DNA from 2 places in the Rhizobium sp. CB3090 genome. Region 1 is predicted to be linked to the other one. Evidence: riboswitches for the same ligand, from Rfam matches in the RefSeq annotation. Region 1 holds a riboswitch; the other holds the start of a gene.
The links. Region 1 has a riboswitch for cobalamin ahead of cobU (bifunctional adenosylcobinamide kinase/adenosylcobinamide-phosphate guanylyltransferase). Riboswitches for the same ligand answer to the same signal wherever they lie in the genome.
Positions count from the first base shown of each region.

Region 2: another riboswitch for cobalamin. It lies ahead of QA646_RS20170 (aromatic ring-hydroxylating dioxygenase subunit alpha); the one in region 1 lies ahead of cobU (bifunctional adenosylcobinamide kinase/adenosylcobinamide-phosphate guanylyltransferase).

Region 1 is NZ_CP121662.1:1,738,841-1,742,852, reverse strand. It holds gene QA646_RS08460 (chloride channel protein) at 1-1,252, opposite strand, end outside; cobalamin riboswitch at 1,434-1,833, shown strand; gene cobU (bifunctional adenosylcobinamide kinase/adenosylcobinamide-phosphate guanylyltransferase) at 1,937-2,464, shown strand; gene cobW (cobalamin biosynthesis protein CobW) at 2,470-3,519, shown strand; gene cobN (cobaltochelatase subunit CobN) at 3,529-4,012, shown strand, end outside.
Region 2 is NZ_CP121663.1:303,311-307,322, forward strand. It holds gene QA646_RS20165 (hybrid-cluster NAD(P)-dependent oxidoreductase) at 1-180, opposite strand, end outside; gene QA646_RS20170 (aromatic ring-hydroxylating dioxygenase subunit alpha) at 182-1,426, opposite strand; cobalamin riboswitch at 1,518-1,715, opposite strand; gene QA646_RS20175 (glycine betaine/L-proline ABC transporter ATP-binding protein) at 2,068-3,105, opposite strand; gene QA646_RS20180 (proline/glycine betaine ABC transporter permease) at 3,098-3,985, opposite strand.

The DNA.
Region 1 (4,012 bases):
CCAGGGCGGTGATCGGAAAGTCGCCGGTGATCTCCAGCGCCAGGAAGGTCATGGTCAAGGGGCCGCCGATGATGGCGACGGCAAGCGAACTCATGCCGACCACGGCGTAGACGGCCGGCGTCAGCGTTGCGTGATCGAAATAGGGACCGCAGTAAGCGAAAATCTTGCCAAGCAGCCCGCCCATGAACAGAGAGGCGAAGAACAAGCCGCCCCTGAAGCCTGAACCGATCGACACGGCAGAGGCCAATGATTTCAGGACGAAAAGCCCGGTCAGTGCGCCAAGGGTCACATTCGTCGACAGGTTGAGATGCAGTGCGCCGTGGCCGGCGGACAGAATCTGCGGCGAGATCAGCGCCAACAGGCCGACAACGACGCCGCCGAGCGCGGGGCGGAATGGAGGCGCGATGGAGCTCTTGCGTGCAAATTCTTCAACCCATGCGACGCCTTGCATGATCAGGATGCCTATACCGGCACAGAAGGCACCGAGCAGGATGGCCGGAAGATAGTCGGCAGGGACGATCGCGCCGAAATGATCGATGTCGATGGCGAAGTCGTCGCCGGCGAGCAGTCTTGCGATCATCGTCGATATCAGCGCTGAGACGACGACAGGTGTCAGCGTGAGGATGGAATAGCTGCCGATGATAAGCTCGAAGGCGTAGAAGGCACCGGTCAGCGGCGCGTTGAATGCGGCGGCGATGGCCCCGGCAGCGCCGCAGCCGACGAGCATGCGCAGGTCCGCACGGCGCATCTGCATCTTGTAACCGAATTTCGACGCGATGCCGGCGGCAAGCTGCGTGTAGCCCGCCTCAAGCCCGACCGAAGCGCCGAATCCGTTCGAGATGAGGTTCTGCACCGCGACGAGGATACTGTCGGTGAGCGACATGCGGCCGCCGTGCAGCGCATTGGCTTCGATCGGGTCGACCATCGGCTTCTTGCGCGTGCGTGACAATACATAGAGCAGGATGCCAAGGATGATGCCGCCGGCTATGGGCGCGATCAGCAGCACCGACTTATCGGGTATCGCCACCGCCGCAGAACTGAGGCGCTCATAGTCGGTTATGCCATAGATAACGCTGTGAAGTTTGCGTGAGATGAAGCTCATCGCCGTCACGGCGCAACCGGAGGCTATTCCCGCCAGCGCGCCGGCGAAAACAAGTCCCAGTTCGCCACGACGCAGCAATGCCCTGAAGCGACCGAGATCGAATAGAGCCGAGATGACGCCGAGGCGGCGCGGTTGGAATTTCTGCAACATCGGGAACAGACGACAGTTTTGCGCTCAAAGCTATATGCTTGGCTTCTATAAACTCCTAACATCAAAGAAATACGGCAAAAAAAGCAGCGCAGGCTGCGATTTTTATGCGATATTTCGCCATTGGGACAGCCAATGTCGTACCGATCCGCCTTGATTGACTTGCCGAGGCCGAAAGCCTAATCATTGCGGCATAACGAATGGTTCCTGAGCGGCGATCTGCCGCATGGGATGAAAAGGGAATGTGAAGGGGCGGACCCAATTCGGGCGCTCTCATCACAGCCGACCCCGCGACTGTAGAGCGGTCAGGGTCTTTCATTCGGTTCCGGGCGTATTTCGCTGACGGTCCGCATGGTGCGGGCGGGCGAGAGCAGCTTAGAGCCGGAAAAGCCACTGGCGTGGCGTCATGATCAACCAGGGCTGGACGCCTCTAAATCTACGAATCGTCCGTCTTTTCATGATGTATGCCGGGAAGGCGAGAAAGATCCGCTGGTGCAGGATCGAGGGCGACCGGTTTCGGTCCGCCCCCGCTTATTGCGCCTCATCCGCGAGCCAGGAGACCTGCCATACGTGCCGGGCGCAAGGCCCACCCCAGAGACGGAAGTCTCGGCTGCCAGCACGGAGGTTGTCATGGCGCGAAATAAGTTCTTGGCGTGCAGGCGCCTGTTTTCGGAACGGGGATAGTTCATGACATCCCCATCGTCCCACGCCGTTTTCGTTCTCGGCGGCGCACGCTCCGGCAAATCCCGATTCGCCGAATCGCTGGTCTCGGACACTAGCCTTGCTCGCCATTATGTCGCGACGGGCCAGGCTTGGGACGATGAAATGCGTGATCGCATCGCACAGCATCGCGCTGATCGGGGCGATCTCCTCTGGACGACGCATGAGGAGCCGCTCGATCTGACGGCCCGGCTGGCGGCGATCGACGGCGAAGACCGCGCTGTTCTCGTTGATTGCCTGACGCTCTGGGTCACCAATCTGATGATGGCCGAGCGCAACATTCCGGCGGAATTTTCCGCTCTCACCGAATTTCTACCGGGCGCCAGGTCGCGCCTTTTCCTCGTTTCTAATGAGGTCGGGCTTGGCATCGTGCCCGAGAACCGTATGGCGCGCGAGTTTCGCGATCATGCTGGCCGATTGCACCAGATGATCGCGGCGACGAGCGCCGAAGTCTATTTTATCGCGGCGGGATTGCCGCTGAAAATGAAGGGTTGATCCGAATGAACCAGGAAAAAATTCCCGCCACCGTCATCACCGGCTTCCTTGGCGCCGGCAAGACGACGATGATCCGCAACCTCTTGCAGAACGCCGGCGGTAAGAAGATCGCTTTGATCATCAACGAGTTCGGCGATCTGGGCGTCGACGGCGACGTGCTGAAGGGTTGCGGCGCGGAGAACTGCACCGAGGACGACATTATCGAGCTGACCAATGGCTGCATCTGCTGCACCGTCGCGGACGATTTCATTCCCACCATGACCAAGCTTTTGGAGCGTGAAGCGCGTCCCGACCATATCGTTATCGAGACCTCGGGTCTTGCTCTGCCGCAGCCGCTGGTCGCTGCCTTCAACTGGCCGGATATCCGCACCCAGGTCACCGTCGACGGCGTCATCACCGTGGTTGACAGCGCCGCTGTCGCCGCCGGTCGTTTTGCCGATGACCATGATGCCGTCGAAGCCCGCCGTGTCGAGGACGAAACGCTCGATCACGAAAGCCCGATCGAGGAGCTGTTCGAGGATCAATTGACCTGCGCCGATCTCATCGTTCTCAACAAGACCGACCTGATCGACGTCGCAGGCCTTGGCCGCGTCCGTACCGAAGTCGCCTCCCGCACCGCCCGCAAGCCGACGATCATCGAAGCGAAAAACGGTGAGGTCCCGACCGCCATCCTCCTTGGCCTCGGCATCGGCACCGAAGGCGATATCGCTAACCGCAAATCGCATCATGAGCTGGAGCACGAGGACGGCGCCCCGCATGATCACGACGAATTCGACAGCTTCGTCGTCGATCTCGGCCCGATCGCTGATCCCGCTCTGTTTATCGAGAAGCTGAAGGGCGTGATTGCGGAACATGATGTCCTGCGTCTCAAGGGTTTCGTCGATGTGCCAGGCAAGCCGATGCGCCTGCAGATCCAGGCCGTCGGCAGCCGCATCGACCATTATTTCGACCGCGCGTGGACGCCAGGCGAAGAGCGTCAGACCCGGCTTGTGGTGATTGGGCTGCATGAGATGGATGAAGGGGTTGTGCGCAAGGCGATAGAAACGTTGGCCTAAGGCGAAGCCATGCATCTCCTCCTAGCTCAAAAAGGTACCATCAGCGACGGCGAGGAGGCGATCGATCTCGGTCAGTCGCCGGGCGATATCCTGTTTCTGTCGGCGGCCGATACCGAACTTGCGGCGATAGCCGCTGCCTATGGGCAGGGGGAAGCCGCCCATTCCCTGCGGCTCGCAAGCCTGATGAGCCTCAAGCATCCCATGTCCGTCGACACCTATGTCGAACGGACGGCGCGGCATGCGAAGCTGATCATCGTGCGGGCGCTTGGCGGTGCCAGCTATTTTCACTATGCGCTCGAAGCGCTGCATGCCTGTGCGGTCCGCAGCGGCGCGCTCATCGCGGTGCTGCCGGGGGATTCGAAGCCCGATCCGGGGCTGACGCCGTTTTCCAACGTTGCGCTCGAGGATCTGAATGCGCTGTGGTCCTATCTGATCGAAGGCGGCGACGCCAATTCCCGTGATTTTCTCGGCTACGCCGGCGCCATGCTGTCCG
Region 2 (4,012 bases), on a different replicon from region 1:
TAACTCCAGGGTCACAAATTGGCCCGGCAAATATCGGAACCAATTGTCTCGGTCGGAGCGGAACGTGAAGGTCATTACGTCCGCCGTCTCCTCCGTGGCGGCGATGCACTCCAACAGGTCGTGGCGGTCATTCCACGGCTGCAGTTCGTCGAAGTGGCGAAATGTGCTGACGGTCGTCATATCATGCCACCTGCAACAGAGGCTTCTTCACGCCGTCGAGTCGATCGATCATGAAGTTGGAATACCATTCAACGAACTGCATGACGCCATTTTCGTCTTCCGGCGAGTAGGGGCCGGGTTCGTAAGCGGGCGAGCGGATGCCGAAGGCATTTTCTTCAACAATCCGACGGTCCTGATCGTTCGTCTCGGTCCAGACATGCGTAAGCTCATCAAGGCGGTAGTCGACGCCTTCGACCGCATCCTTGTTGACGAGCCATTTGGTCGTGACCTGCGTCCGTTCCGGCCCGAGCGGCAAAACGCGGAAGGTGACCGCGTGGTCTGCGAGCACGTGGTTCCAGGTGGTAGGATAGTGGAAGAGCAGGAGCGTGCCGATACCGCTTTCCAGCATGTCGTTGGCGAGCGGACGCTGCACTGCACGGGCACCTGACATGGTATAGCTCTCGGCGTTTTGGATGAGCGGCATGCGTGCGGCACGGAATTGGCCGGTCGGCGAGATGCGGAATTCGCTCGGAAGTCCCGCTGCCTCGCACTTAGCCCAGTGCTCGGCGATGACCGGATCATCCTTGGCACCCTGCACGCCGGTAGCACTTGGCGCCTCCGGATAAGTGCGGCAAAGTTCCGGGTGATTGGCGGCGCAGTGATAGCACTCGCGATTGTTTTCCCAGACGAGCTTCCAATTGCCTTTCTCGATGATCGTGCTTTCGAAAGCGACCTTCGTTTCGCCGAGACGATGTCGTGCAAGGTAGGGCTCGACGGTATCTCGGAAGGGCGCGAAATCCGGTGCCTGGTCGGCAAGGCAGATGAAGATGTATCCGCCGACGGTCTGGCAATGGATCGGCTTCAGGCCATGTTGGCTCTTGTCGAAATCCTCGGCCATATGGCGGGCGAACAGCAGGCTGCCATCCAGCTCATAGGTCCACTGGTGATAGGGACAAACAAGTTTCGCCGACGAGCCCCTGTCTTGCGCACAGACGCGCGAGCCGCGATGGCGACAGGAATTGTGCAGCGCGTGGATTGTTCCATTCCGGTCGCGGGTGACAACGACGGAATAGTCGCCGACCTGCGCCGTGAAATAATTGCCGGCCTTGGGGATTTCGCAGTCGTGACCGATGAACAGCCAGTCGCGATACCAGATGGTCTCCAAGTCGAGCTTGTAATAGTCGGGATCGGTGTAAAAAGCCTGCTCGAGGCTGTAACCTTGGCGCCGGTTCTTGAGCTTGCGGAGCACGTCGCTGGCAGTATCCATTCTCTTGATCCCCAAAGGGACTGTTGGATGGCATCGTCGGCATCGATACCGCAAAGCGGTACCCCCGCCTGATCGCCCATCGCAATCAGTCGTTTCATTTTTCGTCTCGAACTGGCTTCCGGGCTTCAGAACTGTCCGTTCGGACTTCGACAGGCCTTCCGAGGCAAACAGCCAGTGGAACTTTGTCGATATTCGCTCTGCTACCGTTACGAGGGCGGCGGCGAAGGTCGCCGGCTTTCCAATTATCCGCATCACCGTTCGATGCCGCACCCGAGAACGGCTTGAACATAACGCATCGCTTAACGCGCCCAAGCGTGCATCGCGACATTTGTGTCGCAGATTGAATATGGCGCATAGATTTAAAAAGAGCGCCCGCTTGGTGCGGTTTTTAAGCGCAACTCGTCGGCTGCACGAAAGACGCTGATGCTACTTTCAGAATGGTTGGCAAGCTGGATCTCTTCGGAAAGGGCCGGTTATTTTTCCGATATTCAAACAGTCGGAATTTGGTCGCGTCTCGGCCAACGACGTTTCGCAGATGGTGCGCTTGCTCACCTATCCGCCTTATTTAAGGGTTCAAGCCAATATGGCTAACCAGGTGGCTACAGGCGAAACTACAATCCGCCTGCGCCCAGACTTGGTCGTTAGTGCGAATTGACCATGGCCGTCGCCAGCTGGCGAAAATTCACGACTCCAAGCGGTTGACCCGTTGGTGCGACGACATGAACCTCTCCGTCAGGGGAAGAGCATAACAAGCGCACCGCTTCTTCAACTGTGGTGCCTGCTGCGATCGTTGGCCTGCCAGTCGGGGCTGCCGATGGTAGTGGCATCATGATAGCCTCGACCTGAACGACGCGCCCTCTGTTGACCTCTTTTACGAAATTGGCGACGTATTCGTCGGCCGGCCGCAGGACGATATCCTGGCTGGTACCCTGCTGGATGACTTCGCCGTCGCGCAGGATCGCGATCTGATCGCCGAGACGAAGCGCCTCGTCGAGGTCATGGGTGATGAAGACGATGGTTTTCTTGATCTCCTTCTGCAGATCCAGAAGAACCGTCTGCATGTCCATGCGGATCAGCGGATCGAGAGCCGAATAGGCCTCGTCCATCAGAAGAACGGGGGCGTCGTTGGCAAGCGCTCGGGCGAGGCCGACGCGCTGCTGCATGCCGCCCGAAAGCTGGTTGGGATATTTTTTCTCAAATCCCTTGAGGCCGACGCGCTCCAGCCAATTCATGGCAATGACAACGCTCTTCGCCCGGTCCATGCCCTGCACTTCGAGGCCGTAAACGGTGTTGTCGAGCACATTGCGATGAGGAAGGAGCGCGAACTTCTGGAACACCATTGCTGTCTGATGCCTGCGGAATTGCCGAAGCTTATCCGCATTCATCTTCACGATGTCGACGCCGTCCACCAGCATTTCACCGGCCGTTGGGTCGATGAGGCGATTGATATGCCGGATCAAGGTGGACTTGCCCGAGCCGGAAAGCCCCATGATGACCTGGATGCATCCCGAAGGAATTTCGAGGTTGATGTCCTTCAGCCCCAGAACGTGGCCATGCTTCTCATTGAGATCCGCTTTGGTCAGGCCGTTCTGAACGGCCTCGATATGGGCTTTGGGATTGGGTCCAAAGATCTTGTAGAGATGGCGGACCTTGATGCCGCCGAAATGATGATCAGCCATGGACGGTCTCCCGGTGTTTCTGGATTCTCTTGCCATAGGCCTGGCTCACACGGTCGAAGATGATGGCAATGCCGACGATCGCGAGGCCATTGAAAATACCGAGCGTGAAATACTGGTTGGCAATGGCCTTCAGAACCGGCTGACCGAGTCCCTGAACGCCGATCATCGAGGCAATGACGACCATCGCCAAAGCCATCATGATCGTCTGGTTGATACCGGCCATGATGGTGGGGAGGGCGAGCGGCAATTGCACCTTGAAAAGCTTCTGCCAGTTGGACGATCCAAAAGCATCGGCGGCCTCGAGAACGTCCTTGTCGACAAGGCGAATGCCAAGGTCAGTAAGTCTGATCATCGGCGGAATGGCATAGATGACCACGGCGATGAGGCCCGGCACTTTGCCGATCCCGAGCAACATGACCACGGGGATGAGATAGACGAAACTCGGCATCGTCTGCATGACGTCGAGGATGGGGTTGACCACCTTCTGTATGCGATCGGAGCGGGACATGATGATGCCCATCGGAATGCCGATGGCGATCGACAGCAGGGTGCACACGAAGATCATGGAGACCGTCCGCATGGTGTCGTCCCACATGTCGAAATAGCCGATCAGCAGGAGCGTCACGAGACAGCCGACGACGATTTTCATGCTTCGGCTTGCTGCCCAGGCGACCGCAAGAATGATCAGGGTGATGATCGGCCACGGCGTTTGCGTCATGAAACGATCGGCCGCGATCAGAAAGTGCTGCAGCGGAGAGAAAAAGCTTTCGATCGCGTCGCCATAGCCGCGGGTGAATGTTCGAAACGCTTCGTCGATACCCTTCTTCAGGCTGGCGAGTGTTTCATCGTTCATGTGTGGAAATTGGTAAAACCATTCCATTCGGTTCCCCTTTTTTAAAAAAGAAGC